Regions from separate parts of the Azospirillum ramasamyi genome, predicted to be linked through region 2. Evidence: riboswitches for the same ligand, from Rfam matches in the RefSeq annotation. Region 2 holds a riboswitch; each other region holds the start of a gene.
The links. Region 2 has a riboswitch for thiamine pyrophosphate ahead of DM194_RS12725 (ABC transporter substrate-binding protein). Riboswitches for the same ligand answer to the same signal wherever they lie in the genome.
Positions count from the first base shown of each region.

Region 1: it holds a riboswitch for thiamine pyrophosphate, as region 2 does, so the genes downstream of both, thiO (glycine oxidase ThiO) here and DM194_RS12725 (ABC transporter substrate-binding protein) in region 2, are expected to answer to the same signal.
Region 3: it holds a riboswitch for thiamine pyrophosphate, as region 2 does, so the genes downstream of both, DM194_RS20900 (LuxE/PaaK family acyltransferase) here and DM194_RS12725 (ABC transporter substrate-binding protein) in region 2, are expected to answer to the same signal.
Region 4: it holds a riboswitch for thiamine pyrophosphate, as region 2 does, so the genes downstream of both, thiC (phosphomethylpyrimidine synthase ThiC) here and DM194_RS12725 (ABC transporter substrate-binding protein) in region 2, are expected to answer to the same signal.

Region 1 is NZ_CP029829.1:182,604-190,290, forward strand. It holds gene DM194_RS00800 (hypothetical protein) at 1-60, shown strand, start outside; gene lipB (lipoyl(octanoyl) transferase LipB) at 170-937, opposite strand; tRNA gene DM194_RS00810 (tRNA-Leu) at 1,112-1,196, shown strand; gene DM194_RS00815 (STAS domain-containing protein) at 1,324-1,626, opposite strand; gene mgtE (magnesium transporter) at 1,982-3,418, shown strand; gene DM194_RS00825 (PaaI family thioesterase) at 3,467-3,910, opposite strand; gene thiG (thiazole synthase) at 4,018-4,824, opposite strand; gene thiS (sulfur carrier protein ThiS) at 5,004-5,213, opposite strand; gene thiO (glycine oxidase ThiO) at 5,210-6,391, opposite strand; TPP riboswitch at 6,383-6,482, opposite strand; gene DM194_RS28915 (methyl-accepting chemotaxis protein) at 6,707-7,687, shown strand, end outside.
Region 2 is NZ_CP029830.1:2,518-10,204, forward strand. It holds gene deoC (deoxyribose-phosphate aldolase) at 1-189, opposite strand, end outside; gene DM194_RS12695 (purine-nucleoside phosphorylase) at 273-1,106, opposite strand; gene cdd (cytidine deaminase) at 1,122-1,541, opposite strand; gene DM194_RS12705 (ABC transporter permease) at 1,546-2,520, opposite strand; gene DM194_RS12710 (ABC transporter permease) at 2,524-3,678, opposite strand; gene DM194_RS12715 ((2Fe-2S) ferredoxin domain-containing protein) at 3,866-4,198, shown strand; gene DM194_RS28950 (DMT family transporter) at 4,335-5,249, shown strand; TPP riboswitch at 5,283-5,397, shown strand; gene DM194_RS12725 (ABC transporter substrate-binding protein) at 5,468-6,604, shown strand; gene DM194_RS12730 (branched-chain amino acid ABC transporter permease) at 6,609-7,481, shown strand; gene DM194_RS12735 (branched-chain amino acid ABC transporter ATP-binding protein/permease) at 7,489-7,687, shown strand, end outside.
Region 3 is NZ_CP029832.1:336,121-343,807, reverse strand. It holds gene DM194_RS20920 (hypothetical protein) at 1-125, opposite strand, end outside; gene DM194_RS20915 (hypothetical protein) at 155-499, opposite strand; gene DM194_RS20910 (hypothetical protein) at 539-988, opposite strand; gene DM194_RS20905 (hypothetical protein) at 1,233-1,775, opposite strand; TPP riboswitch at 1,979-2,111, shown strand; gene DM194_RS20900 (LuxE/PaaK family acyltransferase) at 2,235-3,314, shown strand; gene DM194_RS20895 (acyl-CoA reductase) at 3,330-4,796, shown strand; gene DM194_RS20890 (ABC transporter ATP-binding protein) at 4,786-5,568, shown strand; gene DM194_RS20885 (ABC transporter permease) at 5,565-6,314, shown strand; gene DM194_RS20880 (ABC transporter substrate-binding protein) at 6,360-7,331, shown strand; gene DM194_RS20875 (3-oxoacyl-ACP reductase) at 7,342-7,687, shown strand, end outside.
Region 4 is NZ_CP029829.1:290,095-297,781, reverse strand. It holds gene DM194_RS01345 (Rne/Rng family ribonuclease) at 1-1,761, shown strand, start outside; gene greB (transcription elongation factor GreB) at 1,862-2,413, shown strand; gene thiC (phosphomethylpyrimidine synthase ThiC) at 2,520-4,244, opposite strand; TPP riboswitch at 4,395-4,528, opposite strand; gene DM194_RS01330 (magnesium transporter CorA family protein) at 4,608-5,591, opposite strand; gene DM194_RS01325 (hypothetical protein) at 5,692-5,988, opposite strand; gene argB (acetylglutamate kinase) at 6,009-6,908, opposite strand; gene DM194_RS01315 (cation:proton antiporter domain-containing protein) at 6,991-7,687, opposite strand, start outside.

The DNA of each region.
Region 1 (7,687 bases), on a different replicon from region 2:
GTGAACCCCGCCGGCGATCAGGCCGCCACCCCGGCCGCCGGCGGGTTCCAGAAATACTAAAGCGAATTTGCATTCGCTTTAGATTCACATGACCTCATTCGCCGGTCTGGATTCGGCCGCATGAGCGGCCGGGGCCGCCGTCGCGGCCCAAAGCGCATTGCAAGCCCCTTTAAATCTCTTCGCCCGACCCATCTTCGGCGGGGCTGTCCTCGCCCCGCATCGGGCCGCCGAACACCTCCGGCCATGCCGCGATCAGGGCCGAATCGACGTCCTCCATCGTCACCAGTTGGCCCAGGGCGACGATGGAGGTGACGCCATGCTCGGCGATGCCGCAGGGGACGATGCCGCCGAAATGGGACAGGTCCGGCTCCACGTTCAGGGCGATGCCGTGGAAGCTGACCCAGCGGCGCACCCGCACGCCGATGGCGGCGATCTTGTCCTCCTGCCCCTTCAGCCCGCCATAGGGCTGCTTGTCGACCCAGATGCCGACACGGCCCTCCCGCCGCTCCCCCTTGATGTTGAAGGAAGCGAGCGTGCGGATGATCCATTCCTCCAGGTCGCGGACGAAGCCGCGGATGTCGGCGCCGCGCGCCTTCAGGTCCAGCATGACGTAGGCCACGCGCTGTCCCGGCCCATGGTAGGTGTACTGGCCGCCTCGGCCGCTGCGGTAGACGGGGAAGCGGTCGGCCTCCAGCAGATCCTCGTCGCGCGCGCTGGTGCCGGCGGTGTAGAGCGGCGGATGCTCCAGCAGCCAGACCAGTTCCGGCGCGGTGCCGGCGCGGATCGCCTCGACGCGGGCCTCCATCTCGGCGATGGCGTCGGGGTAGGGCACCGGCTGGTCGGAGATGCGCCACTCGATCGGCCGCGGCCGGGCGGGCGTCTCGGGACAGGTCTGACCGGCGGGCGGGCTTGGCGGCAGGCTTGGCAGGGAGGTCATTCGATACGGTCTCTGGCGGTGTCGGCTGCTGTGTCGGCGGGGCGGCCGGAGGGCCGCTCCGAATTTTTCTTCGCGAACGATGATTGTAGCGCTTGATCGACCGTCGGGAAGCTGATATCTACCCGCTCCACCCGATGAGGCGCGCAAGCGGACGTCGGGAACTACCAGCCTGATGCGGTCGTGGCGGAATTGGTAGACGCGCAGCGTTGAGGTCGCTGTGGGGCAACCCGTGGAAGTTCGAGTCTTCTCGACCGCACCACTCTCCCATGCAGATGGGACCATCCCGGGGATACGGGAATGACGAAAAGCCCGCAGGTCGCAAGACCGAGCGGGCTTTTTCGTGTTCGGGCCTTACCCCGCCTCTCATCCCGCCGGCGGCGGCCTCCTCAGCGGAATTCGATATAGCGGTCGAGCGCGACGCGGCGCAGCGCGCGGACGATGTGGGGAAGGGCGCCGCTGGCGACGATGTGGCCGCCGGCCTCGCTGCAGCGGTTCGCCAGGATGAACAGCATGCCGATGGCCGCGGAGTCGATGAAGGTGACGAAGCGCAGGTCGATCGGCACCACCGGACTGGCGCCAAAATCCCATTCGCGCATCATGTCGTGGAAGCGGTTGCCGTCCTCGTAGGTGCAGCGGCCCGACAGCAGGATACCGTCGCGGTCGCCGACGGTGGTGAAGGCATACTCCATAGGCGCGTCCGGCCCCTCTCCCCATGATGCGGCACGCGGTAATGGGAGCACGAAGGGATGTTGCAGTGCAAGAGGGCGCCAGGGGCTTGGCGGGAAAAGCACCGGCAACGGCCGTTCCTTGCCCGGCCGGACTGGACAAACGGGGGCGGCGCCTCTATGTCGGGGGCGCTGCCGCCGGTGCCGCTCCCGTCCTTTACGCCGGGACCAAGGTACCGCGCGAAGGCCTTCCACAACCCGCATACCCCGAACGCCGCCGGCCTGCCGTCCGATGTCGCGGAGCCGCGTTGCCGTTGCCGTGCCGTCGGTGTCCATGCCGGCATTCGGGCTTTGCCATCGCCGAAGGGAGTGTGCCGGCATGCACACCGATCCCCATACCCCGGACCTGCGGCCGGACAGCGCCGCCCATCCCCATGGCCATCGTCCCATGGGCCATGAGGCGGAGGACGAACGTCCCTACGGCGTCGAGCCGGAGTTCGTGGAAGAGATCGTCGCCCTGCTGCGCGCCCGCGAACGCGACGCCGTTCTGGCGCGGCTGGAGGGGCTGCACGCCGCCGACATCGCCGACCTGATCGAGCAGGCCGACCCGGCCGAGCGCGCCGAACTGATCGACCTGCTGCCGGCGGAGCTGGACGGCGAGGTGCTGTCCAACCTGAACCCGGATCTGCGCGAATCGCTGATCGAGCGGTTCGAGCCGCAGGAGCTGGCCGCCGCCGTCGCCGACCTCGACACCGACGACGCCGTCGAGCTGATCGAGGATCTGGACGCGGTGACGCGGGCGCAGATCCTGGCGAACCTGCCCGACGCCGAACGCGCGCTGGTGCAGGAGAACCTGACCTACGCCGAGGACAGCGCCGGCCGCATGATGCAGCGCGAGCTGGTCGCGGTGCCGGAATACTGGACGGTGGGCGAGACCATCGACTTCGTCCGGGCGGCGACCGACACGCTGCCGGAGGATTTCTACGACATCTTCATCGTCGACCCGATGCATCGGGTGCGGGGCGCGGTGCCGTTGTCGCGCCTGCTGCGCCAGCGCCGGGCCGTGCGCATCGCCGATCTGGTCACCGGCGAGGTCGACGCGATCCCCGCCACCATGGAGCGGGCGGAGGTCGCCAACCTGTTCCGCCAATACGCGCTGGTCTCCGCCCCGGTGGTGGATGCCGTCGGCCGGCTGATCGGCGTCATCACCGTCGACGACGTGGTCCGCATCATCGACGAGGAGGCGGAGGACGACCTGCGCAAGCTGAGCGGGTCGGGCGACACCGGCGTGTTCAGCGGCATCGCCGACATCGCCCGCGGCCGTGTCGGCTGGCTGACCGTCAACCTCGTCACCGCCTTCCTGGCCTCGGGCGTCATCTCGCTGTTCGAGGGCACCATCGAGCAGATCGTGGCGCTGGCGGTGCTGATGCCCATCGTCGCCTCGATGGGCGGCAATGCCGGGACGCAGACGCTGACCGTCGTCGTCCGCGCGCTGGCGACGCACGAGCTGTCCTCCGCCAACGCCATGCGGGTGGTGGGGAAGGAGCTGCTGGTCGGGCTGATCAACGGCGGCATCTTCGCCGTGATGGTGGGGGTGATCGCGCTGGTCTGGTACGGCCCGATGATCGGCATCGTCATCGGGCTCGCCATGATCATCAATCTGGTGGTGGCGGGGCTCAGCGGCGCGCTGATCCCGCTGGGGCTGGAAAAGCTGGGCGTCGATCCCGCGGTGTCCAGCGCGGTGTTCCTGACCACCATCACCGACGTGATCGGCTTCCTGGCCTTCCTGGGGCTGGCGTCGGCGTTCCTGCTGTGAGCGCCGCCCCGGAACGGCCGGAAGGCCCCGTTCGAGCCGGTCAGGCCGTCATTTCGGCATCACGCAGAAGGTGGTCTGCTGCATCAGGGCGCAATCCTTCTCCACCCCGCCGTCCAGCATCGACACCTCGACCTGGGTGATGACCAGGGTGCGGCCCGGCTTCACCACGCGGGCGCGGGCGATCATGACGTCGCCCTTGGCCGGCGACATCAGGTTGATCTTGAATTCCACCGCCAGCACCTCCGCCCCGGCGGGCATCAGGGTGAGCGCGGCATAGCCCCCGGCATTGTCGGCCAGCGTGCTGACCATGCCGGCATGGAAGAAGCCGTGCTGCTGCGTCAGGTCGGCGCGGAAGGGCAGCCGCATCTCGCAGAAGCCGGGCTCCATCGCCGCCATCTCGATGCCGAGCGTCCTGCAGATCGGCTGCTGTTCGAAGGACGCGAGGCAGCGCGCCTTCCAGTCGGGGGTGCGGGGTTCGAAAATGGCGGGCACGGTCGTAGCTCTCCGGCTTTAGGGGCGATGCGCGACAGCCTGCGTCAGCCGCCGCGCCGGATCAAGCGGCCGATTGGACAGCCGCAAGAGGCACGCCCCCCTCGCCGTCAGCCGCCGATCAGGCCCATCTGGGGGCTGGAGGGTTCGGCATAGGCCCGCATCGGCATGCGGCCGGCCAGATGGGCGCCGCGCCCGGCGCTGACCGCGTCGCGCATCGCCGCCGCCATCCGCACCGGATCGCGCGCCTTCGACACCGCGGTGTTCAGCAGCACCGCGGCGCAGCCCAGCTCCATCGCCAGCGCCGCGTCGGACGCGGTGCCGATGCCGGCGTCCAGCACCACCGGCACCGGGCTGCGGGCGCAGATCGTCTCGATGGCGTGCGGGTTGCGGATGCCCATGCCGGAGCCGATGAAGGCGCCCAGCGGCATCACCGCCGCCGCGCCCAGGTCGGCCAGCTTGCGGCAGGTGACGGGATCGTCGTTGCAATAGGGCAGCACGACGAAGCCGTCGTTCACCAGCTCCTCCGTCGCGCGCAGCAACTCCTCCACGTCGGGATAGAGCAGCTCGCGGTCGCCGATGACCTCCAGCTTGATCCAGGGGGTATCCAGCGCCTCGCGCGACAGCTGGGCGGTCAGCACGGCTTCCTTCGCGGTCATGCAGCCGGCGGTGTTGGGCAGCAGCCCGACCGGGCCGGCGGGGCGGTTGGCGGTGGCGCGGGCCAGCACGTCGACGAGGCTTTCCGAATAGCCGTCCAGGCTGATGCGCCGGATCGCCAGCGTGACCAGTTCGCTGCCGCTGGCCTCCAGCGCGTCGAGCATCACCTGCTGGTTCGGATAGCCGGCGGTGCCGAGGAACAGGCGCGAGCCGAAGCCGCGACCCGCGATGGTGAGGGTATCGGGAATGGTTTTGGACATGGTGGGAGCCTTTTCCAAGGCCCTCTCCCGCGCCGGGGGAGGGAGGAGCCCGCCGAAGGCGGGAGGGTGAGGAGAAGACCAAGGATCGAGAACCGAACGGCTCCTTGCGCCACCCCTCATCCTTCCCATGCCCCGCATGGGCCCCTTCCCTCTTCCGGGGCGGGAGAGGGAAAACAGGTTCAGCCGCCCTGGATCGGGCGGACGATTTCGAGGCTGTCGCCGGGCTGGAGCGGGGTTTCCGGCCAGCGGCGGCGGGGAACCACGGCACCGTTCAGGGCGACGGCGACGCCGAGCGTCCCCTCGGCGATGCCGCGCGCGGCCAGAAGCTCGGCGACCGAGGCGGCGGACAGCGGCTCTTCGCGGCCGTTGACGCGGAGGACGGCGCTCATGCGGCGGCTCCCGCCGCAACGAAGCGGTCGGCGGCGAAGGGGCGCAGCAGCGGGTCGGTCTCGCCGGTCAGCACCAGCCGGGCGATGCCGTCGGCGGTGACCGGAGTCAGCAGGATGCCGTTGCGGTGGTGGCCGGTCGCATGGATCAGGCCGGGGATGCCGCTCTCGCCCAGGATCGGCGCGTCGTCGCGGCTGCCGGGGCGGAATCCGACCCAGGTCTCCTCGATCGGCAGTTCGGCGATGCCGGGCAGGGCGCGCCAGGCGCCTTCCAGCAGGGCGAACTGGCCGCCGGCGGTCAGCCGGTCGTCGAAGCCGCGCTCCTCCGTCGTGGCGCCGATCAGCAGCCGGCCATCCAGCCGGGGGATCAGGTAGGTGCCGGGCGTCCACACCACATGGCGCAGCAGCGGCAGCCGCTGGTCCATGCGCAGGCAGACCATCTGCCCCTTGATCGGCCGCACCGGCGGTTTCGCGGCGGGCGGCAGTCCCGGCACGCCGGCCGACCAGGCCCCGGCGGCCAGAACCACCCGGTCGGCCCGGTGCAGAGTTGCAGCAACACGCACGCCAACCGCGCGTCCGCCCTCCACCGCCAGGGTCACCTCGCCGCACTGCTCATGCAGGCGGGCCCCGGCGGCCTCGGCGGCGCGGCGCAGGGCCGCCGCCACCTTGCGGTTGTCGACCTGATGGTCGCCGGCGCAGAACAGGGCGCCGGCCACGCCGGGCTGCAGGAAGGGCTCGCGCCGCCGCACCTCGGCCCCGCCCAGCCATTCCACCGGCAGACCGAGGTCGCGCTGGAAGCCGTGCAGGAAGCGGATTTTGGCGGCATCGTCGGCGTTGAGCGCGATGACCATGGTGCCTTCGGTGCGCAGGTCCACCGACATGCCGCTCGCCGCCTCCAGGTCGCAGGCGAAATCCGGCCACAGCGCCTGGGAGGCGCGGGTCAGCGGCAGCAGCCCGTCCTCGCCCGGTTCGGTCTCGACGCAGGCGGCCAGCATGCCGCCGGCGGCATGGGTGGCGCCGCGGCCCGCCTGTCCGCGCTCGAACAGATCGACGCGGCAGCCGGCCGACGCCAGCCTCCAGGCGATGGCAAGGCCGATGCAGCCGGCGCCGATGACGGCGACGGAAGGACGGCTTCCGGTTTCGGAAACGGATAACGGGTACGGATCGGGCGCATGAAGCATGCGGCGGCTCCCTTCGCTGGAATTACCCAGACAGGTTCGATGGGTGTGTTCTCAGCCGCGCGACCACCGCACGGCACCCCAGGCCTATGGCTTGCCTTATGCCAATGTTTTGCTGGTCCCACAAGCGGAATCGGCGATCACCCCATCAAGTTGTGCGACCGGATGCCACGGCCCGATACGGAATCTCCCGTATGAGGCCGGTGACCGATCCGAAGCTAAGTTGTCCGCAAATTGTCCGCAGGCCCGGCATCGATGAAACGATCAACGCGGCCGGTTTGCAGAATCAAACGACAAGCGACCGAGGAAACGTCCGCCATGCTGTCCTTCTTCCGCTCAGAGTCTGCGGCCTCCGGTGCCGTCCCGAATGCTGCCGAACCCGGCAACGCCGCCGCCGCGACGGCCGCAGCCGGACCGGAGGCGCCGATCCGCAGCCTGTGCCTGCCGGCGGCACGGATCGGCGCGGAGGCACTGGCGGGGCTGGGCTTCGCCGCCGGCGCCCCGGCGCTGGTGGTCGGCTTCGTGTCGCCTCATGTCGATTTCGCCGCCACCGCCCGCGCGGTGCGTTCCGCCCTGCCGGCGGCGACGCAGCTGGTGCTGGTCTCCACCGCGGGCGAGCTGTGCGCGGGGCAAGGGCAGCCGCTCTACCGCAAGGCCGCCGACCGCTGGGACAGCGTGGTCCTGCAGTCCTTCAGCCCGCGCCTCCTCGCCGGTATCAGCATCCACGCGGTCCCGCTGCATTGCGAGGATCTGCGCGGCGGCCGGCCGACCCGCGACGTCCCGGCACGGGTGGAGGCGATCCGCGGCGAGCTGGACCGCGTCCGCGTTCCCTTCGCGGTCGACAGCCACGACACGGTGGCGCTGACCTTCATCGACGGGCTGTCGGCCAGCGAAAGCTGGTTCATGGAGGCGGTCTACCGCTCCGGCCATTTCCCCTGCCTGTTCATCGGCGGTTCGGCCGGCGGCACGCTGGACTTCCGCAACACCCGCCTGTTCGACGGCCAGCGCGTGCTGGAGAACGCGGCGCTGACCATCTTCCTGAAGATGGCGCCCGGCATCCGTTACGGCATCTTCAAGTCGCAGAACTTCCGCCCGACCCAGACCCGCTTCGCGGTGGTGGACGCCGACCCGATGCGCCGCACAGTGCGTGGCGTGATCGACCGCGACGGCTTCGAGGTGGTGAGCTTCATCGACGCGCTGGCCCAGGCGCTGCGCTGCAAGCCGCAGGAGGTTCCGGCCAGGCTCGCCAAGAACACCTTCGCCATCGAGATGGAGGGGGAGCTGTTCGTGCGCTCCATC
Region 2 (7,687 bases):
GCCGCTGGGGAAGTTCACCACGGTGGCGACCTTCACCGGCGTGCCGTCCAGCGCCTTGCGGGCGGTGGGCACGAATCGCGCCCAGACGCAGACCGCGGCCACCGGGCCGACCGGCGTGACCGCGCGGGCGCAGAGTGCCTCCACCACGCGGTCGGTGTCGTCGCCGTTCAGGCTGGTGAGGTCGAGCATGCCCACGGCACGGCGCGCCAGATCGGCGTCGGACGGAGCGTTGGCGCTGGCGTCCAGCGCGCTTTGCAGGTCGGCAGGCAGTTTCATGACCGGGACCCGTCCTTTTCATGCAGGCGTTCGAGGAAGCCGACCAACAGGCGCTCCAGGTCGGCGGCTGCCGCCGATGCGGCGGTCAGCGTCTGGTGATGGTCGACCGGCCCGTCGCCGAGCCCGACGCCCAGGTTGGTGACGACGGCGCATCCGACGACCCGCAGGCCGCAATGGCGCGCGACGATGCATTCCGGCACGGTGGACATGCCGACCGCGTCGGCGCCGAGCAGCTTCATCATCCGCACCTCGGCCGGCGTCTCGAAGGACGGGCCGGGATAGGCGGCATAGACCCCCTCGGCCAGATCGATGGCGAGGCCGTCCGCCACCTCCTTCAGCAGGCCGCGAAGCCCCGGATCCCAGGCGTCGGTCATGCTGGGAAAGCGCTCGCCGAAGGCCTCGTCGTTCGGACCGGTCAGCGGGTTGGCGCCCAGCAGGTTCAGGTGGTCGCTGATCGCCATCAGCCGGCCCGGCCCGACCTCCAGCCGCAGCGAGCCGGCGGCGGCGGTCAGAACCAGCGTGTCGCAGCCGGCCAGCTTCAGCGCCCGCACCGCGGTCTTCAGCGCGTCGAAGCCCTTGCCCTCATAGGCGTGGACGCGGCCCTGCATGCAGGCGACCTCGACACCGCCCAGCCGCCCGACCACCAGCCGCCCGGCATGGCCGGACACGCTGGGGACGGGGAAGCCGGCGATGTCGGCGTAGGGGATGGGGATTCCGTCGGCGATGCGGTCGGCGATTCCGCCCAGGCCGGAGCCCAGCACGATGCCGACCCGCGGCCGATGGCCGGGGGCGCGGTGAAGGATGTCCGCGGCGGCGCGGGCTGCGGTCATGTCGGGAAACTCCGCTCAGAAGGCTAAATTGGTTGGGCCGAAGGATTCCGGCAACAGGGTTTCCAGCGGAAAACTCCTCCGCAGCCCGGCGGGATCGCAGATGTGGACCGGCGTGTCAGGTGTCGCGAATTCGCGGATGCGCTGGCGGCAGCCGCCGCAGGGGGTACAGATGTCCTCCGCCCCCGCCTCGCCGCCCATCACGACGATGGCGCGGATGCGGCGGTCGCCGGCCGTGACCATGGCGCCGATGGCGCTCGCTTCCGCGCATTGGCCCTGCGGATAGGCCGCGTTCTCCACATTGCACCCGGCGAAGACGCGCCCCGATTCGCCGAGGATCGCCGCGCCGACCTTGAACCTGGAATAGGGGGCGTGGGCGTTCCCGCGCGCGGCGCGGGCGGCTTCGATCAGGCGTTCCAGCTCGGGCGTGTCGGTCATGGCCTCAGCGTTCCTTGACATAGGGGATGCCGCTCGCCTTCGGAGCGATGGCCTTGCCGACGAAGCCGGCCAGCAGCAGCACGGTCAGCACATAGGGAAGCATCTGGATGAACTGTACCGGAACCACGCCGATCACCGGCAATTCCACGCCCTGGAGCCGCACCTGCACCGCGTCGGTGAAGGCGAACAGCAGGCAGGCGAACAGGGTCGGCCCCGGCCGCCATTTGCCGAAGATCAGCGCCGCCAGCGCCAGATAGCCCTTTCCGGCGGTCATGTCGCGGACGAAGCCGGCGCCATGGGCGGTGGACAGATAGGCCCCCGCCATGCCGGTCAGCACGCCGGTGACGATCAGCGCCTGATAGCGCAGCTTTGCCACCGACAGGCCGGCGGTGTCCACCGCCGCCGGATTCTCGCCCACCGCCCGCAGCCGCAGCCCGAATCGGGAGCGGTAGAGCACCCATTGGGTGGCGATCACCAGGACCAGCGTCACCCAGATCAGGATGTTGTTGCCGTTCAACAGCTCGCGGTAGATCGGCCCCAGCACGGGCACGCCGGCCAATGCCTCCACCCCCGGCAGTTCCACCGAGGGGATGCGCGCCTGACCGGGCAGCAGCGGGGTCTGTCCGCCCTGCTGGAACCAGGCATAGGCCAGCGACGGCGCCAGCCCGGCGACCAGGATGTTGATCGCCATGCCCGACACCACCTGATTGCCGTTGTGGGTGATGCAGGCGAAGCCATGGACCATCGCCAGCGCCACCCCCGCGGCGATGCCGGCCAGCAGCCCGAGCCACGGATTGACGGTGACGGAGGCGACCGCGGCGGCGAAGAAGGCGCCGGCCAGCATCTTGCCTTCCAGCCCGATGTCGACCACGCCAGCCCGCTCGCAATACATCCCGGCGAAGGCGGCCAGCACCAGCGGCGTCGCCACCCGGATGGTGGCGCCCAGCAGCTGCAGCGCCAGAAGAAGCGCGTCCTCCATCGCTCAGCCCTTTCCCCCGGTGGTGGCATCCGCGGCGGCGGCGGCACCGCGGCGGCGGCGGAACAGCGCCTCCACCTGCGGCCTGAACAGGTTTTCCATCGCGCCGGCGAACAGGATGACCAGACCCTGGATGACCATCACCAGCTCGCGGTTGATCGTGGGGTATTCGAAGGACAGCTGGCTGCCGCCCTGCGCCAGAACCCCGAACAGCAAGGCGGCCAGAATGATCCCGACCGGGTGGTTGCGCCCCATCAGCGCCACGGCGATGCCGACGAAGCCGACGCCGCCGGTGAAGTTCAGGATGACCCGGTGCTGCACGCCCAGGATCTCGTTCACGCCGACGAAGCCGGCCAGCGCGCCGGAGATCAGCATGGCGATGATGATGTTCCGCGCGGGCGAGATGCCGGCATAGACCGCCGCCCGCTCGTTCCGGCCGACGGTGCGCAGCTCGTAGCCCCAGCGGGTGCGGCGCAGGAAGATGTGGAACAGGACGCAGCAGGCCAGCGCCCACAGGAAGGACAGGTTGAGCGGCGAGGCTGGAATGGCGATGCCGAACCAGCCCAGAGCCCGGTCCATCGAGGGAAGCCAGACGCCGGGATCGAATTCGCGCGTCTCGGGCGACTGGCTGCCGGGGCGGATCAGCACGTCGACCAGAAGCCAGGTCATCAGCGACGCGGCGATGAAGTTGAACATGATCGTCGTGATGACGATGTGGCTGCCGCGCTTGGCCTGCAGCCAGGCCGGGATGAAGGCCCAGGCGGCGCCGAACAGCGCCGAGGCCAGGATCGCCAGCACCGCCGCCACCGGCCAGGGCCAGCCGGTCAGCGCCAGCGCCACCAGCCCGGTGCCGAGCCCGCCCAGATAGGCCTGCCCCTCGCCGCCGATGTTGAACAGCCCGCAATGGAAGGCGATGGCCACCGCCAGCCCGGTGAAGATGTAGCTGGTCGTGTAGTAGAGCGTGTAGCCGATCGCCTCCGGGTAGCCCAAAGCTTCCGTCAGCAGCAGCGACAGCACGTCCACCGGGTTCTCGCCGATCACCAGGATCACCAGCCCCGACAGCACGAAGGCGGCGACGAGGTTGAGAACCGGCAGCAGCGCATACCCGACCCAACCCGGCACGGCGCCCGGCTGACCCTTTCCCGATCCGCTCAGCAGCACCGGCGTCTCCTGGATTGCCCCTTGGCGAGGATTCTTAACCTTCAACCCCGTTGCTGACCAAGCATTTCGTCACGCGGAAAACTCAGCAGGCATGGGTATTTGGAGGCGTTACGAAAAGTCTTGCCGCGGCGCAGCATTCTGGCATGCTTCTTACCCATATGAAAATTATGGTTATGGAGCATGCCCGATGCCGCTCGATCTGCCGCGGACCTTCCGCCACCACGTGTTCTGCTGCGCCCAGCAACGCCCGCCCGGCCATCCGCGCGGCAGCTGCGCCGCCAAGGGCGCGCATCCGCTGTGGCAGCGGCTGGACCACAAAATCCAGGGCAAGGGCCTTGCCGATGTCGGCATGGCGCTGACGGGCTGCCTCGGCTTCTGCTCCGCCGGGCCGCTGATGGTGGTGTATCCCGAAGGCGTCTGGTACCGGCCGGAGACGCCGGAGGACATCGACGAGATCGTCGCGTCGCATCTGGTCAACGATGTGCCGGTCGAGCGGCTGGTGATGGTGCTGACGCGGTGAGGTGAGGAGAAGGCGTTCGAAGCCCGATCCCCGCCGAAATCCCGCGCCTATCAGACCTGCGGTTGCGGCATTGGGACGCCGGCGGAATTGCCCATAATGTGGGCGGCTTCCGCAATTGCCGCTTCGAACCGATCCGATGACCGACGCCGAGACCGCCGACCTGCTGCCTGCCGAAGCCGATTCGGTTCCCTATGCCGTTGGCTGCTTCCTGGGCGCGATCCTGCTGTTCGCGGCGATGGACACGCTGATCAAGCTCCTGACCGCGGACTACCCGGTGCCGCAGCTGATGTTCGTGCGCTCCCTGGTCGCCCTGCTGCTGGTCGGCGGCTACACGCTGTGGCGCGGCGGCGGGATCGCGGCGATGCGGACGCGGCGGCCCTGGGGGCATGTCTGGCGGGCCTTCGCCGGCCTTATCTCCATGGGATGCTTCTTCTATGCGTTCCGCGAGCTGCCGCTGGCCGACGTCTATGTGCTGAGCTTCGCCGGGCCGCTGTTCATCACGGCGCTGTCGGCGCCGCTGCTGGGGGAGCCGGTGGGCTGGCGGCGCTGGGCCGCGGTGGTGGTCGGGTTCGGCGGCGTGGTTGTGATGGCGCAGCCGTCCACCGGGGCGCCGCTGGTGCCGGTGCTGGTGGGGCTGTGCGCCGCGCTGTTCTATGCGCTGGCGGCGCTGGCGGTGCGCGGGCTGTCGCGGACGGAGACCAGCGCGTCGATCGTGCTCTATCTGCTGCTGACGACGACGGTGGTCAGCGGTGCGCTTACCATTCCCGTCTGGACGGCGCCGACCGCCGCGGCCCTGGGGCTGATGGCGCTGGTCGGGGCGATCGGCGCCGGGGCACAGGTGCTGCTGACCCAGGCCTTCCGCCGCGCGCCGCCGGCCGTGGTGGCGCCCTTCGAATATACCGGCATGCTCTGGGCCAGCCTGTTCGGCTGGCTGGTGTTCGGCGACCTGCCGACCGCGCCGGTTCTGGCCGGAGCAATGGTCATCATCGGCAGCGGGCTCTACATCCTGCATCGTGAAACCATGGCGGCGCGCCGCCGGCTGGGTTCTTGACAGGACAGGCCCGGCGGCGACACTCTCGCCGCCTGTTCACGGCTGGGGTGCCCGTGCGGATGCCGGATCGGCGGATGCGCGGGCTGAGACAACACCCATCGAACCTGATCCGGGTCATGCCGGCGAAGGGAGCCGACCGGAACCCGACGGAATCGCCGCAAACGCCCCGTCCCCTCCGCGTCGCTCCGCTTGCCGGCGCGTGTGGAAGGAGTTTGGTCATGCGGCGCGCGCTTCCTCTTCTGATCGGCCTGCTGGCCGCATCGTCCTGCCTGTCGTCCGCCGCACGGGCCGACGACACGCTGTCCTTTCCGGTGCTGGTGCCGCTGACCGGCTTCCTGTCGCTGGAGGGAACCAGCCAGCGCAACGGTGCGGTGCTGGCGCTGCAGCAGACCCCGGCCGGCGTCGCCATCGCCTCCGACATCGTCGATACCGGCACCTCGCCCGAAGCGGCGGTGACGGCGCTGGAGCGCGCCGCCGGCCGCGGCACGGTCGGGGCGGTCGCCGCCAGCATGCTCGGCACCCAGATGCTGGCGATGCTGCCGCTGGCGGAGGAACTGAAGCTGCCGCTGGTCACCGTGTCGGGCACCGCCTCGATCACCGAGCAGGGCAACCCTTGGGTCTTCCGCTTCTTCCCCGGCGACGCCGTGACCAAGGCCGCCCATGCCCGCTATGTGGTGGAGGAACTGGGCAAGCGGCAGCCCGCCGTCATCTACCAGACCACCGCCTATGGGCAGAGCGGCAAGGCGCATCTCGACGCCGCCTTCAAGGAGCTGGGCGTCACCCCGGTGTTCGAGGAGGGGGTGGACCCGGCGGCCAAGGATCTGCTGCCGGTTCTGACCAAGGCGCTGGCCGCCAAGCCCGACGTGCTGGTGCTGCATCTGCATTCCGGCCCGACCGCCCTGCTGTTGCGGCAGGCGTCGTCCAGCGGGGTGGCCGTGCCCATCGTCGCCGGCTCCGCCATGCATCAGCCGAGCACCGCGGCCCTGCTGGAACCGGCCGAGCTGAAGGGCGTCTGTGCCGAGACCGCGGCCTCGCCCATTTCCGGCGACACGCCGGAGGTCAAGGCGTTCACCGACTCCTACCGCGCCGCCTTCGGCAAGGAACCGGACGCCTTCGCGCTCGGCCAGTATGACGGCATGACCATGGTGCTGGAGGCGGTGAAGGCCGGCGCTCGCACACCGGATGCCATCGCCAAGACGCTGTCGACGGAGACCTTCAAGGGCCTCGCCATGACCTACAAATCCGACGGCAAGGGCAACATGGCCCATTCCGCCGTCATCGTCTGCTATGACGGGACCAGCCGCGTGCCGGTGGTGGCGAAGCGGTACGACAACCCCGCGCTCGCGGCGAAGTGAGCGGATGGCGGCGCTTCAACTGCTGGTCAACGGCGTCGCGCTGGGGGCGGCCTATGCCCTGGTGGCGCTGGGCTTCGTGCTGGTGCTCAACGCCACCTCGGCGGTGAATTTCGCCCAGGGCGACCTTGTGATGGCCGGCGGGCTGCTGGCGGTGGCGCTGGCGCCGCTGATCCCGCTGCCGGGCATCGCCCTGCTGCCGGTGGTGCTGGCGCTGATGGCGGCGCTCGGGCTGCTGCTGGCGCTGGCGGCCTATCTGCCGCTGCGCCGCCGGCCGCCGGTGTCGGTCTTCATCAGCACCATCGCCATCGGCATCATCCTGCAGAACGGCGCGGCCATCCTGTTCGGGCCGGAACCGCGCGCCGCGCCGCCGCTGTTCGGCGACAACACGCTTTACCTGGGCGGGCTGGCGGTTCCCGAGCAGTCACTCGCCATCGTCGCGGTGGCGGCGCTGCTGATCGGCGCGCAGCAATGGGTGTTCGCCCGCACGCAGCTGGGTCGCCGGCTGCGCGCCACGGCGCAGGACCCCGAGATGGCGCGGGCCTGCGGCGTCCCCGTCACCGCGATGATCCTGGTGACCTTCGCCATCGGAGCCGCCTGCGCCGGGGCGGCCGGGCTGCTGCTGGCCAACCGCTATTTCGTCACCCCGACCGCAGGCGGGGACCTGATCTTGAAGGCGTACATCGCGGTGACCATCGGGGGCTGGGGCTCCGTGCCGGGGGCGGTGGTCGGGGCGCTGCTGATCGCGCTGTTCGAAGTGGGGGTGTCGTCGGTGCTGTCGTATCCGGTGGCGCTGGGCGCGCTGTACCTGACGCTGCTGGCGATCCTGGTGCTGCGCCCGCAGGGCCTGTTCGGCGAAGCGGTGCGGCGCCGTGGCTGAGCGGTCCTTGCCATGCATCCCCCTCACCCCAACCCTCTCCCCGGGGGGGAGAGGAAGGCTCGTCGGGGCGGAGAGTATCGCGCTGTTCGCAGGCGCCCTCGCTCTCCTGGTCTACGCGCTCGCTTTCGCCTCGCCCTACGGCCTGCGCGTCCTGACCGTCGCCGGGGTCTATGCGCTGGCGGCTTTCGGATTCCAGATCGTCTTCG
Region 3 (7,687 bases), on a different replicon from region 2:
GAGGGCTGGAGGATGACCGGGCCGAGGGTGGTTGCCCGCGTGTGGGACATGGTCGGCGTCGCGGCGAAGGCCGGCGCCGCGGCGAGGGTGGCGAGCGTCAGCGACAGGGTCAGAAGGCGGGTCATGGCGGTGTCTCCGGTTCGGTCGGGATCAGTCAGGGGTAGGGCTCTTCTTCGTCGTCCCAATCCAGCGAGCGGGCCTGATGGCCGAAGGGGAAGTCGCGGTGATCGGAAAAGCCGCGCTGCTCCGGTGGGACGGGACGGGGGAGCAGTGGGATGTCCGTATCGGGAACGGCTTCCGACTGCTGGTCGGACGGCGTGGCGGAACAGCGGGTCCGGCCGTCCTGCGTCACGCAGTTCAGCGTCCCGGAGCCCCGCATGCAGACGGTCTTGCCGTTGACCGTCTGGCAGGCGAGGGAGACGGCCTGCGCCGGGACGGTCGAGGCCGCGTACAGAAGGGCGGGTGCGACGAGTGTCAGGATCATCGGGAACTTCGCCATCGGTGGCCTCCCGGACGAAAGAGGTGGGCAGGGGGCGGCTCAGCGGCGAAGGCCGGTCAGCGACTGGGCGGCGCTGTTGCCGAGGCCGGCGGTGACGTTGGTGCCGACCCCGACATTGGTACTGACCAGGGGGCCGCGGCCGCTGAAGTTCAGCCCGACTTGAACGCCATTGCCCTGTATGCCGAGCAGCTTCTGGCCGGCCGTGTTGCCGATCCCGGCCGCGACGTTGGTGGCGGTGCCGACATTGGTGCTGACCAGCGGGCCGACACCGTAGATGGGGGCGCCGCCCTGGAGAACGGTGCCCTGCTGCTGCGCCGAATTGCCGATGCCGGCGCCGACATTGGTGGCGTTGGCTACGTTGGTGCTGACCAGACCGGGCACCGCCATCATCGACGGCATGCCGGTGCCCGCACCGGTCCTGGGCTGCGCCAGGGCGGGTGTCGCGAGCAGGGCGGCGGCGAGGGTACCGAGAGCGATTTTGCGGATCATGGCGGGAGTTCCTTCGGTGGGGGGGAGGATTCGGGCTTCCGCGCCTCGGCTTTCTTGACCGGCCTTGTTGCCCGGCGTTGTCGAGGAAATCTTGCCCAAATGCCTGAAACGGCTCTGTGAGCTGCCCCACAACTGCGGGCGTTTTCCTCGAAAAGCTCCGGCGGGCGGGACCGGACAAAGGAACGCTCCGGCCGGATGCCGGCCGGAGCGAGGTCGGGGGAGGAAGCCGGGTGGGGGAAGGCGGTCAGCGCTGCTTGACGAGGGCGCTCTGTCCCGCCCAGTTGCCGGTGCCGGCGGACAGGTTCTGCATGGAACTGTGGTTGAAGGGGCCGACCAGCCCGCCCGAACGCTGGAGCACGGTGCCGTGCTGCAGGGCGGTGTTGCCGATGCCGGCCGCCGTGTTGCCGATATTGGCGACCGAGCCGCCGCTCAGCAGGCCGCCGCTCCTCTGCATCACCGTCGCCTGCTGGCCGGCGTGGTTGCCGATGCCCGCGGCGGTGTTGCCGACCGTCGCCATCGACCCGCCGCCGAACACGCCGCCGCTGCGCTGCTTCACGAAGGCGTCCTGGCTGGCGGTGTTGCCGATGCCGGCGGCGAGGTTGGTGACGGTGGCGACGTTCGGACCGGCGAAGGAGCCCTTGGACTTCTGCATGACCAGCGCGCTCTGGTTGGCGGTGTTGCCGATCCCGGCCGCGGTGTTGGAGATGTCGGAGATGTTCTGGGCCATCGCCGGGGCGGCGAACAGGGCGAGCGAGGCGAAGCCGGTCAGCAGGGAGGTGCGGATCATGATCTGGTCTCCTGTCTTGGGGCCGCGGGATGCGGCGTGTTGCCGATGGACAGACCCTACCCAAGCCCCGGATTCCGGGATGTGAGCCGCTCCACACCTGTCCTGCTTTTATCGATCGGCGCCGGTCCGCGCCGCACTTTCCGCTGTCCGCAATGCCGGCATCCCCGCCGTTGACAGACGGCGCGATGGTCTTCTAGGCTCCATCCCGTTCCCAGGGGAGCCTCGTCAAGGAGGCTGAGACACCCGCCGGCCCGGTCCTTCGCGTCCGGGCGACGCGGCAACCCTTCGAACCTGATCCGGGTCATGCCGGCGTAGGGATGCGGGACGAGAAGGCCTTCGAGGCCGACGCGCAGATCCATACCCCACAGGCTTGTCCCGGATTCGTTTGTTGCTCCACCGGTCGGTGCCGCTTGGAGAGAACGGGGCGGGGAGGGTGCGGTGAGCGCGATCGACGACAGCATGATCTACGACAGGGTTCTGGCCTTCATGGAGGCCGACATCGGAACCGGGGCGGCGGCCGACGAGGCCTTCAATGCCCTGGCGCTGGCGGTCTTCGCCCATCAGTTCGAGCACAACCAGCCCTATCGCCGCTTCGCCATGCAGCGCGGCCGGACGCCGCGCGGGGTCAGGAGCTGGCGCGACATCCCGGCGGTGCCGATCAACGCCTTCAAGGATCTGACGCTCAGCTGCCGCCCGGCGGAGGAGTCCGTCCGCATCTTCATGACCAGCGGCACCACCAAGGGCGGCATCCGCGGGCAGATCCACCACGCGACTTTGACGGTCTACGATCGCTCCATGCTGCTCAACTTCCGCCGCCGCTTCATGCCGGGAGAGGGGCGGATGGCGATGGGCATCCTGTTTCCGACCGAGACGGCGATGCCGAACTCCTCGCTCGCCCATTACCTGGAGCTGGCGCGGGCGGAATGCGGCACGCCGGACAGCCGCCATTGGATCGGCGAGGCGGGCATCGACACCGCCGGGCTCTATGACCGGCTGGACGCCGCAGAACGGTCGGGGCAGCCCTTCGCCCTGCTGGGCGCCAGCTATGGCTTCGTGCATCTGATGGACGCCATGGCGCGCGACGGCCGCCGCTTCTCCCTGCCGGAAGGGAGCCGCATCCTCGACACCGGCGGTTTCAAGGGCCAGTCGCGGGAACTGGAGCCTGACGAGTTCTACGGCCGGCTGGCCGAGTTCTTCGGCGTGCCGCGCCGGCTCTGCATCAACATGTACGGCATGACGGAGCTGAGCACCCAGTTCTACGACGACGGCAACGCTGTCTGCCCGTCGCTGAAATCCGGGCCGCACTGGATCCGCAGCCGCGTCGTCGATCCGTTGTCCGGCCGGGACGTGCCGCCCGGCAGCATGGGCGTGCTGGTCCACCATGATCTGGCCCATGTCAACTCCGTCGCCGCCATCCTGACCGAGGATGCCGGCATCCTGGAGGAGGGCGGATTCCGCCTGCTCGGCCGCGTCGCCGGGGCGCAGGCCAAGGGCTGCTCGCTGGCGGTGGAGGATTTCCTCGCCGCCGCGCGCGGTTGAGGGGGGAGCGCGGCCTTGGCCTTCGGCGACGAACCGGAACCGGCCGGCCATCTGCCCGGCCTGCCGCCGGACGCGGTGGAGCGGCGCGTGCTGACCTTCGGGTCGGGCGATGCGGCGCTGCGCGTGGCGGTGCCGGTGCTGGATGCCGGGCAGGTGGAGCGGGTCGCCGCGACGGTCCGGGCGGCGGCGCGCGGCTATCTGAAGACGCTGCCGACGGCGCACGTCGTCGCGGTGATCGACGCGGCGGTGCAACGGCTGCTCGACCGCGAGGATCCCTGGCGCCGCCGGGCGGAGCGGCTGTTGCCCGCCGTCACCGGCTATGATCCCGAGATGGTCAGGCTGGGGCTGACCGGCTATCTGAAGACCTTCCGCGCGCATGAGCTGCGCCGCTTCCTGGCGGAGGATTTCGCCAACCCGCTGGTGCTGGACGAGTTCCAGCCGGCGCCCAAGGGCGGCTTCACCCGCGCCTTCGGCCCCGACCTGCTGCTGCATGTCTGGGCGGGCAATGTGCCGGGGCTGCCGCTGTGGAGCCTGATCTCGGGCCTGCTGGTGAAATCCGGCACGGTCGGCAAGCTGCCCAGCGCCGAGCCGCTGTTCGCGGGCTGGTTCGCGCAGTTGCTGGCGGAGATCGACCCACGGCTGGGCGAGTGTCTGGCCGTGGTGTGGTGGAAGGGCGGCGACGCGGCGGCGGAGCGGGCTTGGCTGGCCCGGGCCGACACGGTGGTCGCCTATGGCGGCAACGCGGCGCTGGCGGCGATCCGCGACCGGGTGCCGGTGACCACCCGCTTCCTGCCCTACGGCCACAAGATCAGCTTCGCGCTGGTGTCGCGCGCCGCCCTGGACCCGCGGCGGGCGGCGGAGACGGCGCGGCTGGCCGCCCATGACATCGCCCGCTACGACCAGCAGGGCTGCTATTCGCCGCAGACCCTGTTCGTCGAGCGCGGCGGCCGGCTGTCGCCGCAGGATTTCGCCGCCATGCTCGCCCATGAACTGGCGGCGCAGGCGCGCAAGCACCCGCGCCGCGCCCTGTCGATGGCGGAGGCCGGGGAGGTCGCCGGCTGGCGCGACGGGCAGGCGTTGCGCGGCCTCGACGGATCCGGCCATCTGCTGCTGTCGGACCCGGCGGGCGGCTGGTGCGTGTCCTGCACCGACGCGCCGGACGGTCTGGTGCCGACCGCGCTGAACCGGACGATCGCCGTGGTCGCGGTGGACGATCTGGCCGAGGTGGCGGGCCGCGTCGCCCCGCACCGCGCCGTGCTGCAGACCGCGGGCATCGCCGCGCCGCCGGAGGAGCTGTTCCGGCTGGCCGGGCCGCTGGGGGCGGCGGGAGTGACGCGGCTCTGCGCGCTCGGCGCCATGACCGCGCCGGAGGCGGGCTGGCACCATGACGGCCGGTTCAACCTGCTGGATCTGGTGACGGTGACGGAGATCGAACGGTCGGCGGAAGCGCTGGCGGAGGGATTGGCCCGCTATGCCGACTGAACCGCCGGCCTTCCTGAGTTTCGAGGGCGTGCGCTTCGATTACGGCGCCGCCGCCATCGTCGACGGCGTCGACTGGGCGGTCGGCCGGGGTGCCGTTCATTGCCTGCTGGGGCGCAGCGGCTGCGGCAAGACCACGCTGCTGAAGCTGGCCGCCGGGCTGCTCGCCCCCGCCGCCGGACGGGTGCGGCTGGACGGCGCGGCGGTGCGCGGGCCGGGCGATGCGGTGGGCTTCGTCTTCCAGGCGCCGACGCTGCTGGAATGGCTGACGGTGCTCGACAATGTGCTGCTGCCGGTGACGCTGCACCGCCGCGCCACCGCCGAGGACCGCGCCCGCGCGCTGGATCTGCTGGAGCGGATCGGGCTGGCGGGGCTGTCGGGGCGGGGACCGCGGGCGCTGTCGGGCGGCCAGCAGAGCCGGGTGGCGCTGGCCCGCGCGCTGATCGCCGATCCGGCGCTGCTTCTGCTCGACGAGCCCTTCGCCGCTCTGGATGCCCTCACGCGCGAGGAGTTGCAGGAGGATCTGCTGCGGCTGTGCGCGCAGCGCGGCACCACCGCGCTGTTCGTCACCCACGACATCGCCGAGGCGGTCTATCTGGGCGACCGCGTGGCGGTGATGGCGGACGGGCGGCTGCGCCACAGCGTCTCCATCGACCTGCCGCGCCCGCGCCCGCGCGATCTGCGCTATGACCCGCGGTTCAACGCGCTGTGCCGCGAACTGCGCCACGCCATGGACGGCGCGGCCGGCGTCCTGCGGGCGGAGGCGGCGGAATGATGGCCCGCATCGCCGCGATCCTGCTGCCGCTGCTGCTTCTGGCGGGGTGGGAGGGCTATTGCCGCTGGTCGGGGATTCCGGCGCTGGTGCTGCCGCCGCCCTCCGCCGTGGGCGCGGCGCTGTGGAGCGGTCTGGCGAGCGGACGGCTGCTGCCGCATCTGGCGGTGACGGCGGCGGAGATGGCGCTGGGGCTCGGCATCGGCTGCCTCGTCGGGTTCGCCGCCGGGGTGGCGCTGGCGGAGGTCGCGGGGCTGCGCCGCCTGCTCTATCCCTATGTCATCGCCAGCCAGGTGGTGCCGAAACTGGCGCTGGCGCCGCTGTTCATCCTGTGGTTCGGCTTCGGCATGACCTCCACCGTCGCCATCACGGCGCTGATCTGCTTCTTCCCGCTGCTGGAGAACACGCTGACGGGCCTCGACCGTGTCGATCCGGCCAAGCGGGAGCTGTTCCGCATGCTGCGCGCCGGGCGCTGGCGCACCCTGACGCGGCTGAAGATTCCGTCCGGCCTGCCGGTGATCCTCGCCGGGCTGCGGGTGGCGGTGGTGCTGGCGCTGGTCGGCGCCGTGGTGGGGGAGTTCATCGGCGGGCGCCAGGGGCTGGGCGCCTCGATCATCGCCGCGCAGGGGATGATGGACACGCCGCTGATGTTCGCCCTGTTCGCGGTCATCACCGCGCTGGGCATGCTGGTGTATCAGGCCACGCTGCTGTTCGAGCGGTGGCTGCTGTCTCGACAGGCGAAAGGATAACCGGGAATGGGGCGGGGAATGGGGCTGTTTTCTCGGGCGGCGGGGATGTCCGCCCTTGTCGGGGCGCTGCTGCTGGGCGGCCTGTCGGGCGCGCTTGCCCAGGCATTGGACAAGGTGACGGTGGCGGGCTGGAGCCAGCCGATCAGCGAGATTACCAATCTGCTGGCCGAACCCGACAAGGGCTTTTTCAAGGCCAAGGGCATCGCGCTGGACTATGTGCCCGGCACCGGCGGCGGGTCGGCGATCCAGACCATGCTGACCGGCAAGGCCGACATCGCCTTCACCGATCCCGCCGCCCTCTATCTGGCGCTGGACAAGGGCGAGAAGCTGGTCGCCATCTACAACATCTATCCGCAGAATGTCTTCAACGTGGTGTCGCCCAAGGCCAGCGGCATCACCAGGCCGGCCGACCTGAAGGGCAAGCGCGTCGGCGTGTACAGCCTGTCGAGCGGCACCCGGCAGAATCTGGCCGTGCTGCTGCATCAGGTCGGCTTGAGCGAGAAGGACGTGACCATCGAGGTGACCGGCCTGCTGAACTTCGCCCCGGTGATCCAGGGGCAGGTGGACGCCACGGCGGCGACCGACACCGGCCTCTACGTCGCGCGGCTGAAGGGGCTGCCCGAGGTGACTGTGATCGAGGTGCGCGACAGCCTGAACCTGCCGAGCGACATCTTCGTGGTGACGGAGGAGACCTACCGCAACAAGAAGCCGCTGCTCGCCCGCTTCCTCGCCGCCTATCGCGACAGCGCCGCCTGGATGATCGCCAACCCGGAGGAGGCGGCCCGCATCGCCGTCACCCGCGCCATCAACGGGTCGGACGAGGCGGTCAACCTGGGCATCATCAAGCTGCGCAACGCCTCCAGCGTCTCGGAGACGACGGAGCGCGAGGGGCTGGGCGCCTTCGATCCCGGCGTGATGCAGAAGGGCGCCGACACCTTCCACCAGCTGGGGCTGATCGCCCGCCCGCTCGACATGGGCGCGGTGGTGCGCACCGACCTGATCCCACCCAAGCAGTAACGGGACCGTCATGGATTTCCAGGGCAAGGCCATCCTCGTCACCGGCGCCGGGCGCGGCATCGGCGCCGCCATCGCCCGCGCCTTCGCCGCGGAAGGGGCCATGGTGGCGGTCAACTACCTGCGCAACAAGGCGGCGGCGGAAGCGGTGGCGGCGGAATGCCGGGCGCTGGGCGGCGACGGGCTGCCGCTGCGCGCCGACGTGACCGACGCGGCGGCGGTCGCCGGGATGGTGGAGACGGCGGTGGCGGAGTTCGGCGGGCTGGACGTCGTCGTCAACAACGCCTTCGCGCCCTATGTCTTCGATCCCGACCGGCGGCGGCTGTTCTGGGAAACGGAGTGGGACGACTACCAGACCC
Region 4 (7,687 bases), on a different replicon from region 2:
GAGGCCGCCGACGAGGTGGCGCGCCAGCTGCGTCTTCGCGATCTGGCCGGCCTGATCGTCATCGACTTCATCGACATGGAGGAGCCGCGTAACAACGCCGCCGTCGAGCGCCGCATGAAGGAGGCGATGAAGAACGACCGGGCGCGCATCCAGCTCGGCCGCATCTCCGCCTTCGGCCTCCTGGAGCTGTCGCGTCAGCGTCTGCGCCCGTCGCTGCTGGAGACCAACTTCGAGCGCTGCCCGCACTGCTCCGGCACCGGCGTCGTCCGTTCGGTCGAGTCCGCCTCGCTGCACGTCCTGCGCGCCATCGAGGAAGAGGGTATCCGCAAGCGGTCGTCGGAGATCACCATCTACGTCCCGACCTCCATCGCGCTCTACATCCTCAACCAGAAGCGCGGTGAGCTGGCCAAGATCGAGGAACGTCACAACTTCCACGTCATGGTCCAGGCCGACGACGGCCTGATCGCCCCCGACCACCGTCTGGAGCGCAACAAGGCCCGCCTGCCCGACGAGGACGGTCCGCTGGTCAGCGCCGACCGCGCTATGGCCGAGACCGACCGTGCGCTCGCCGCCGAGCCGGTCGTCGCGCCGGTCGAGGAGGAGACCGACGTCGAGACCGCCCAGGCCGAGGAAGCCGGCGAGCGCGCCGAGGCCAATGGCGCCAATGGCGAAGGCAATGGCGAGGATCGCCGTCGCCGCCGTCGTCGCCGCCGTGGCCGTGGCCGTGACCGCGAGGAAGGCCGCGTCGAAGGCGATACCGCCGGTGTTGGCGAGGACGCCGAGGAAACCGAGGAGACGGGCGACGAGACTGTCGGAACCGCCCTGCCGGTTGCCGCCGAGGCGATCCCCGGCGCGGCCATCTCCGAGCCGGCCGAAGACGACGACTCGGACGAGGACGACAACGAGGGCGAGGGCGAGGGCGAGGGCGACGAGGAAACCGGCGCCGACGCCGACGATCGCAACGGCGACGGCCGCAAGAAGCGCCGCCGCGGCAAGCGCGGTGGTCGCCGCCGGTCCCGCCGCGAGGGTATGGAAGGGCTGGAGGGCGGCGAGGAAACCGCTGCCGAACAGTCGCCCGCCGCTCCGGCCGAAGCCGCTCCCGTCCAGACTCCGGCCGAGACGTCCGACCTCGACTGGATCCTGGCCGGCGAGAGCGCTCCGGCACCCGTCGAGGAGGAGGCCCCGGTTCCGGTGCCTGCGACCGAGCCGCCGGTCACCGCCACGGCCCCGGCCGAAGCCGCCGAACCCGTCGCCGAGAAGGCTCCGGCCAAGAAGGCGTCGCGCAAGCGCAAGGCCGCTGCCGAGGCTCCGGTCGAGGCCGCTCCGGCCGTCGCCGAAGCGCCGGCAAAGGGCCGCAAGCGCAAGGCCGCCGCTCCGGTCGAAGCCCCGGCGCAAGCTGCGGCCGAACCGGTGACGGAGAAGGCCCCGGCCAAGAAGGCGTCGCGCAAGCGCAAGGCCGCTGCCGAGGCTCCGGTCGAGGCCGCTCCGGCCGTCATCGAAGCGCCGGCGAAGAGCCGTAAGCGCAAGGCCGCCGCCGCGGAAGCCCCGGCCGAGGTCGCGACCGACGCGGCTCCGGCCAAGAAGGCGTCGCGCAAGCGCAAGGCCGCCGCCGAAGCTCCGGCCGAAGCCGCTCCCGCCGCCGCCCCGGCAGCGCCCGAGCCGGCTCCGGCAGCCGCTTCGGAACCTGCCGCGACTCCTGCTGCGGCCGGCGATGACGGCGATGCCTCCGCCAAGCCGCGCCGCGGTTGGTGGAAGCGGTAAGCCCAACGGCCCGTTTGAAGCTCTGGAACGGGAAAAGGCGCCGCGAGGCGCCTTTTCCTTTTCCCGGACGTTATCTCCCTGCCACAGGACAGGTCGGACCATGAGCAAGGCCTTCACCCGCGAGAACGATACGCCGGACGACGATGAACTCGACGATCCGGCACCGCTTCCGCAAGGGTTCAAGAACTACATGACCCCGCCCGGCTTCCAGCGCATGCAGGAGGAGTTGCGCCACCTGCTGCGGGTGGAGCGGCCGAAGGTGGTGGAGGTGGTTTCCTGGGCCGCCGGCAATGGCGACCGGTCGGAGAACGGCGATTACCTCTATGGCAAGAAGCGCCTGCGCGAGATCGACCGTCGCATCCGCTTCCTGAACAAGCGGTTGGAATCGGCGGTGGTGGTCAATCCGCAGGACCAGAAGAACCGGGAACAGGTCTTCTTCGGCGCCACCGTCACCTATGCCCGCGAGGACGGTTCCGAGAACACCGTCACCATTGTCGGCGCCGACGAGGTCGACCCCGACCGCGGCCATGTCAGCTGGATTTCCCCCATCGCCCGCGCGCTGCTGAAGGCGCGGGAGGGAGATCTGGTGGACGTGCACACGCCGGCGGGGATGGAGCAGGTGGAGGTTCTGGCGATCAGCTACGCGGATTAAGCGGGGGCGTTAGACCCCCCATCCTAAGCCTCCCCCGCTCTCGGCCGACCGAAGGTCGATCCGATCACGGAAGAGGTCGGGTGGGGGGTCAACACCCCAAACTCACTCATCCCGCCGGCTGGTAGATCTCACCGCCCGACTCGCGGAACTTCTGCGACATCTCGGCCATGCCGGACTCCGCGGCATCGCGGATTTCCTGCGTGATCTTCATCGAACAGAATTTCGGCCCGCACATCGAACAGAAATGCGCGGTCTTGGCCCCTTCGGCCGGCAGGGTCTCGTCGTGATAGGCCATCGCCGTGTCGGGGTCGAGCGACAGGGCGAACTGGTCGCGCCAGCGGAAGGAGAAACGGGCGCGCGACATGGCATCGTCGCGCAGCCGCACCGCCGGATGGCCCTTGGCGAGGTCGGCGGCATGGGCGGCTATCCTGTAGGCGATGACGCCGGCCTTCACGTCGTCGCGGTCAGGCAGGCCCAGATGCTCCTTCGGCGTGACGTAGCAGAGCATCGCCGTGCCGAACCAGCCGATCATCGCCGCCCCGATGGCGCTGGTGATGTGGTCGTAACCCGGCGCGATGTCCGTCACCAGCGGCCCCAAGGTGTAGAAGGGCGCCTCGCCGCACAGGGCCAGCTGCTTTTCGACATTGTGCTTGATCTTGTGCATGGGCACATGGCCCGGCCCCTCGATCATCACCTGCACGTCGCGCGCCCAGGCGATCTTCGTCAGCTCGCCCAGGGTTTCCAGCTCGGCGAACTGGGCGGCGTCGTTGGCGTCGGCCTGGCTGCCCGGCCGCAAGCCGTCGCCCATCGACAGCGCCACGTCATAGGCACGGCAGATTTCGACGATGTCGGCGAAATGGTCGTAGAGGAAGTTCTCGCGGTGATGCGCCAGGCACCATTTGGCGATGATCGAGCCGCCGCGCGAGACGATGCCCGTCACCCGCTTGGCCGTCAGCGGGATATGGGCCAGCCGCAGGCCGGCATGGATGGTGAAGTAATCGACGCCCTGCTCCGCCTGTTCGATCAGCGTGTCGCGGAACAGCTCCCAGGTCAGATCCTCGGCCCTGCCCTTCACCTTCTCCAGCGCCTGATAGATCGGAACCGTGCCGATCGGCACCGGGGAGTTGCGCAGGATCCATTCGCGGGTCTGATGGATGTCGGCGCCGGTGGACAGGTCCATCACCGTGTCGGCGCCCCAGCGGATCGCCCAGACCATCTTCTCCACCTCCTCCTCGATGGAGGAGGTCACGGCGGAATTGCCGATGTTGGCGTTGATCTTGGTCAGGAAGTTGCGGCCGATGATCATCGGCTCCGACTCGGGATGGTTGACGTTGGACGGGATGATCGCCCGCCCGCGCGCCACCTCGTCGCGGACGAATTCCGGCGTGATGAGGTCGGGAATCCCGGCCCCGAAATCCTCGCCGTCGCGTGCTGCGTCCAGCGCGGCGGCACGGCCCAGATTCTCGCGGACGGCGATGTACTCCATCTCCGCGGTGACGATGCCGGCGCGGGCATAAGCCATCTGCGTAACGGCCGCGCCGCCCTTGGCGCGCAGCACGCCGCCGTGTGTGGCCTCCACATCGCCACGGGCCAGGATCCAGCCGCGGCGATGCCTGGCCAGACCGGCCCGCACATCGATCGCCACGCTCTCGTCGGTGTAGGGTCCGGAGGCGTCATAGACGGTCAGCGGCGTCTCGCCGCCCGACAGCAGGATTTCGCGCATGGCAACCCGCAGGTCGGGGAAGCGCGTGCCCGGCACATGGATTTTCCGCGACGACGGCAGCGGGCCGGTCGAAATGCGGATCGCGGTTTCGTTGAAGTCCTTAGGCATTGGGTTTCTCCGTCGGAGTTGGGCGGACAAACCCGGGACTGCGGACGGAGGTGCGGTGTCTTCGTGCGGGCCGTTCCCTGACTTGGGCGTTGCCCGCTGCGGTCATCGCCCACAGCGGGTGTCGATACGGCCGGACGCGGCCGATATGCGGCCCGTCACGAGGTCCCTCCCTTCGCCGGTATGACCCGGATCAGGTTCGAAGGGTCACCACGCTGCCGCAGACGCTTGGCGCCGTCCGGCCGTTGGTATCTCAGCCCCCTGTCGGGACCCCCCTGGAATGCGCCCATCCTGCCGGGACGGACACCCCCTGTCAAAAGGAAAGGACCGCGGACGATCCGTAGACCGTACGGCATGGGTGCCGCGTCACATCCATCGTTTCAGACGGACATAGATCATCGGCAGCAGTGCCGACAGCAGCATCAGCCCCAAGGCGCCGGGATAGCCGAAAAGCGAGCCGGTCCCCGGCATCTGCTGGAAATTCATGCCGCCGATGCTGGCGACAAGGGTCGGCGGAAACAGCAGGACGGTCAGGACCGAGACGATCTTGACGATCTCGTTCTGCTCCACGTTGATCTGGCCCAGCGCGGTGTCCAGCGCCAACGCGACCTTGCCGGCCTGGAAACGGGCATACTGGTCGAGTCCGCGCAGATCCTGCAGCGTCGTCTTGGCCCAGCGCCGCGTCGCCTTGCCGGGGTTCCAGCCATCGCCGCGCGCCAGGAAATCGGTCATGCGCGACAGGCTGGCCAGGCTGATGCGGGCCTTGCCGATCAGATGGCCGGCATGGCCGATGCGCTTCAGCGTCTGGGCGTCGTCCAGGGTTTCGCCGCGCGAGCGCAGCTTGCGCCCGCGGAAAAACCGGCGGTTCAGCGCGTCCAGCTCCACCCCGGTCCGCCGCAGCACGGCAGAGGTGCGGTCGACCATCCCGTCCACCAGCGCCGCCAGAACCAGCTCGCCGCGCGAGGCGGGCAGCTGCCCATGGATTGCGCGGCGGCGGAAGGCCAGCAGTGCCTGCGGATCGATGTCGTGGATGGTGACCAGCCGGCGCCCTGCCAGCACGAAGCTGACGGTGGCGATGCGCGGCTCGTCGGTGTCGGCCCAGACCAGGGCGGTGACGGTCATGGTCAGGACGCCGCCGGCCACGCGCAGGCGGCTCGATTCCTCGATCTCCGCCATCTGCTCGCGGGTGGGCAGGCTGGTGCCGATCAGCGCCTCCGCCCGTGCCAGATCCTCGGCGGTCGGGTTGATCAGATCCAGCCAGACGGTGGCCTCGGGCAGCGGCCCCGCGTCGTCCGCGGCCTCCCTGGCCCAACGCAGCAGACCGCCGTCATTGACGAAAACATGCAGCAAGGCAGTGCTCCTTGCGTGGTTCGAGGCGCCGGTATGCTGTGCTCCCTCCCCAACCCTCCGCCGCTGAAAACGGGGAAGGGTTGGAGGCGGAGCGGTACTTCTACGTCATCCTGCCGCCGCGTCTTGGCTTCGCAGGAGGTTTCGCGGCCGGGGGCCACTCGCCGCCGTCGAGGTCGAGCGGCGTGCCCTCCGCCTTCAGCGCCTGTTCCAGCTTGCGGCGGAAGGCGCCGCCATCCCGCTTGGCGTCCAGGAAATGGCCGACCGCCTCCTTCGCCGAGTCGCTGTCGTAGGGAACCTTGCCCAACGCCGCCAGCTTGGCGCGCTCCACGAGCTTCGGGTCCATCCGGTCGCGGATGGCCTTCATCTGGCGGAGCAGGTCCTTGCGCAGGTCGGACATCGGGTTCCCTCGTTGCGGCGTCAGGCCTTGCCGATCAGGGTGCCGGCACCGCCTTCGGTGAAGATCTCCAGCAGCAGCGCATGCGGCACGCGGCCATCCAGGATAACAGCGGCGTCGACGCCCTGCTCCACGGCACCGATGCAGGTTTCGATCTTCGGGATCATGCCGCCGGACGCGGTGCCGTCGGCGATGGCCTTGTGGGCATCCTCCAGCGACATCTTCTCGATCAGCTTCTTGTCCTTGTCGAGGACGCCGGCGACGTCGGTCAGCAGGAAGAAGCGCGCCGCCTTCACCGCCGCCGCGACCGCGCCGGCCGCCGTGTCGGCGTTGATGTTGTAGGTGTCGCCGTTCACGTCGAAACCGACCGGCGCGATCACCGGGATGATGTCCGACTGGGCAAGCGCGTGCAGGATCTCCGGGTTGACCTTGTAAGGCTCGCCGACGAAGCCGAGGTCCAGCACCTTCTCGATGTTGCTGTCGGGGTCGCGCTGCACGCGCTCCAGCCGGCGGGCGGTGATCAGGTTGCTGTCCTTGCCCGACAGGCCGACGGCACGGCCGCCGGCGCTGTTGATGGCGGCGACGATCTGCTTGTTGATGGAGCCGGCCAGCACCATCTCGACCACCTCGACCGTCTCCTTGTCGGTGACGCGCAGGCCGTCGATGAAGCTGGACTTGATCTTCAGACGCTCCAGCATCTGGCCGATCTGCGGGCCGCCGCCATGGACGACCACCGGGTTGATGCCGACCTGCTTCAGCAGGACGATGTCGCGCGCGAACAGCTCCGCAAGGCTGGCGTCGCCCATGGCGTGGCCGCCGTACTTGATGACGAAGGTGCTCCCGGCATAGCGGCGCATGTAAGGCAGCGCTTCGGACAGGGTACGGGCCTTGGCGAGCCACTCGTCACGGGTGGGAGTCTGCACGGGAGATTGCCCTTTGTCGGGATGGACGGTTGGGCTTCTTTAACGGAAAGGCCGGGCGGTTGCCTAGGGGGCAATTTAACCGTCACATACCCCCGTGCCGCCCGCCCGCCGACGCGGCCGACGCGGCGCCGGCCGGGCGCCGCCATCCGGCCAGCCGGGTCATCGGCTGGGTCAGCGCGGTCACCGCCACCGCCATCAGCACCATGGCCGAGAAACAGGCGCCGGACAGCACCCCAGCCTCCAGCAGGACGGTCAGCACGATCACCTCCATCAGCCCCTTGCAGGGCATCAGCGTGCCCAGCCGAAGGGCGTCCGGCCAGCTCTCGCCGGTCAGGCGCGCGGGCAGCGTCGTTCCGGCCATCTTGCCGGCGAGCGTCGCCAGGGTGGCGAGCGCGAAGACCGTCCACTGCGCCGGGTCGTCCAGCGTCAGGTTCACCTTCAGCCCGGTCAGCGTGAAGAAGAAGGGCAGCAGGATCAGGGTGGAGAAATGCTCCAGCCGGTCGAGGATGGCGGCGGCGAAGCGGCGCGGCATGGCGGTGCCGGCGACGAAGGCGCCCAGGATGTAATGCAGGCCGATCAGTTCGGTCACCGCGGCCGACGACAGGAGGGTCACGCACGTCACCACCACCGCGGTGTCGCCCATCCGCCCGTCGGGCGCCACCCGCTCCAGCAGGCGGTCCAGCAGCGGGCGCACGGCCAGCACCGTCACCCCGACATAGGCGAAGCCCAGCAGCCCGACCTGGACGACCGCCCAGCCGCCCCCACCCCCGGCCTGCCCA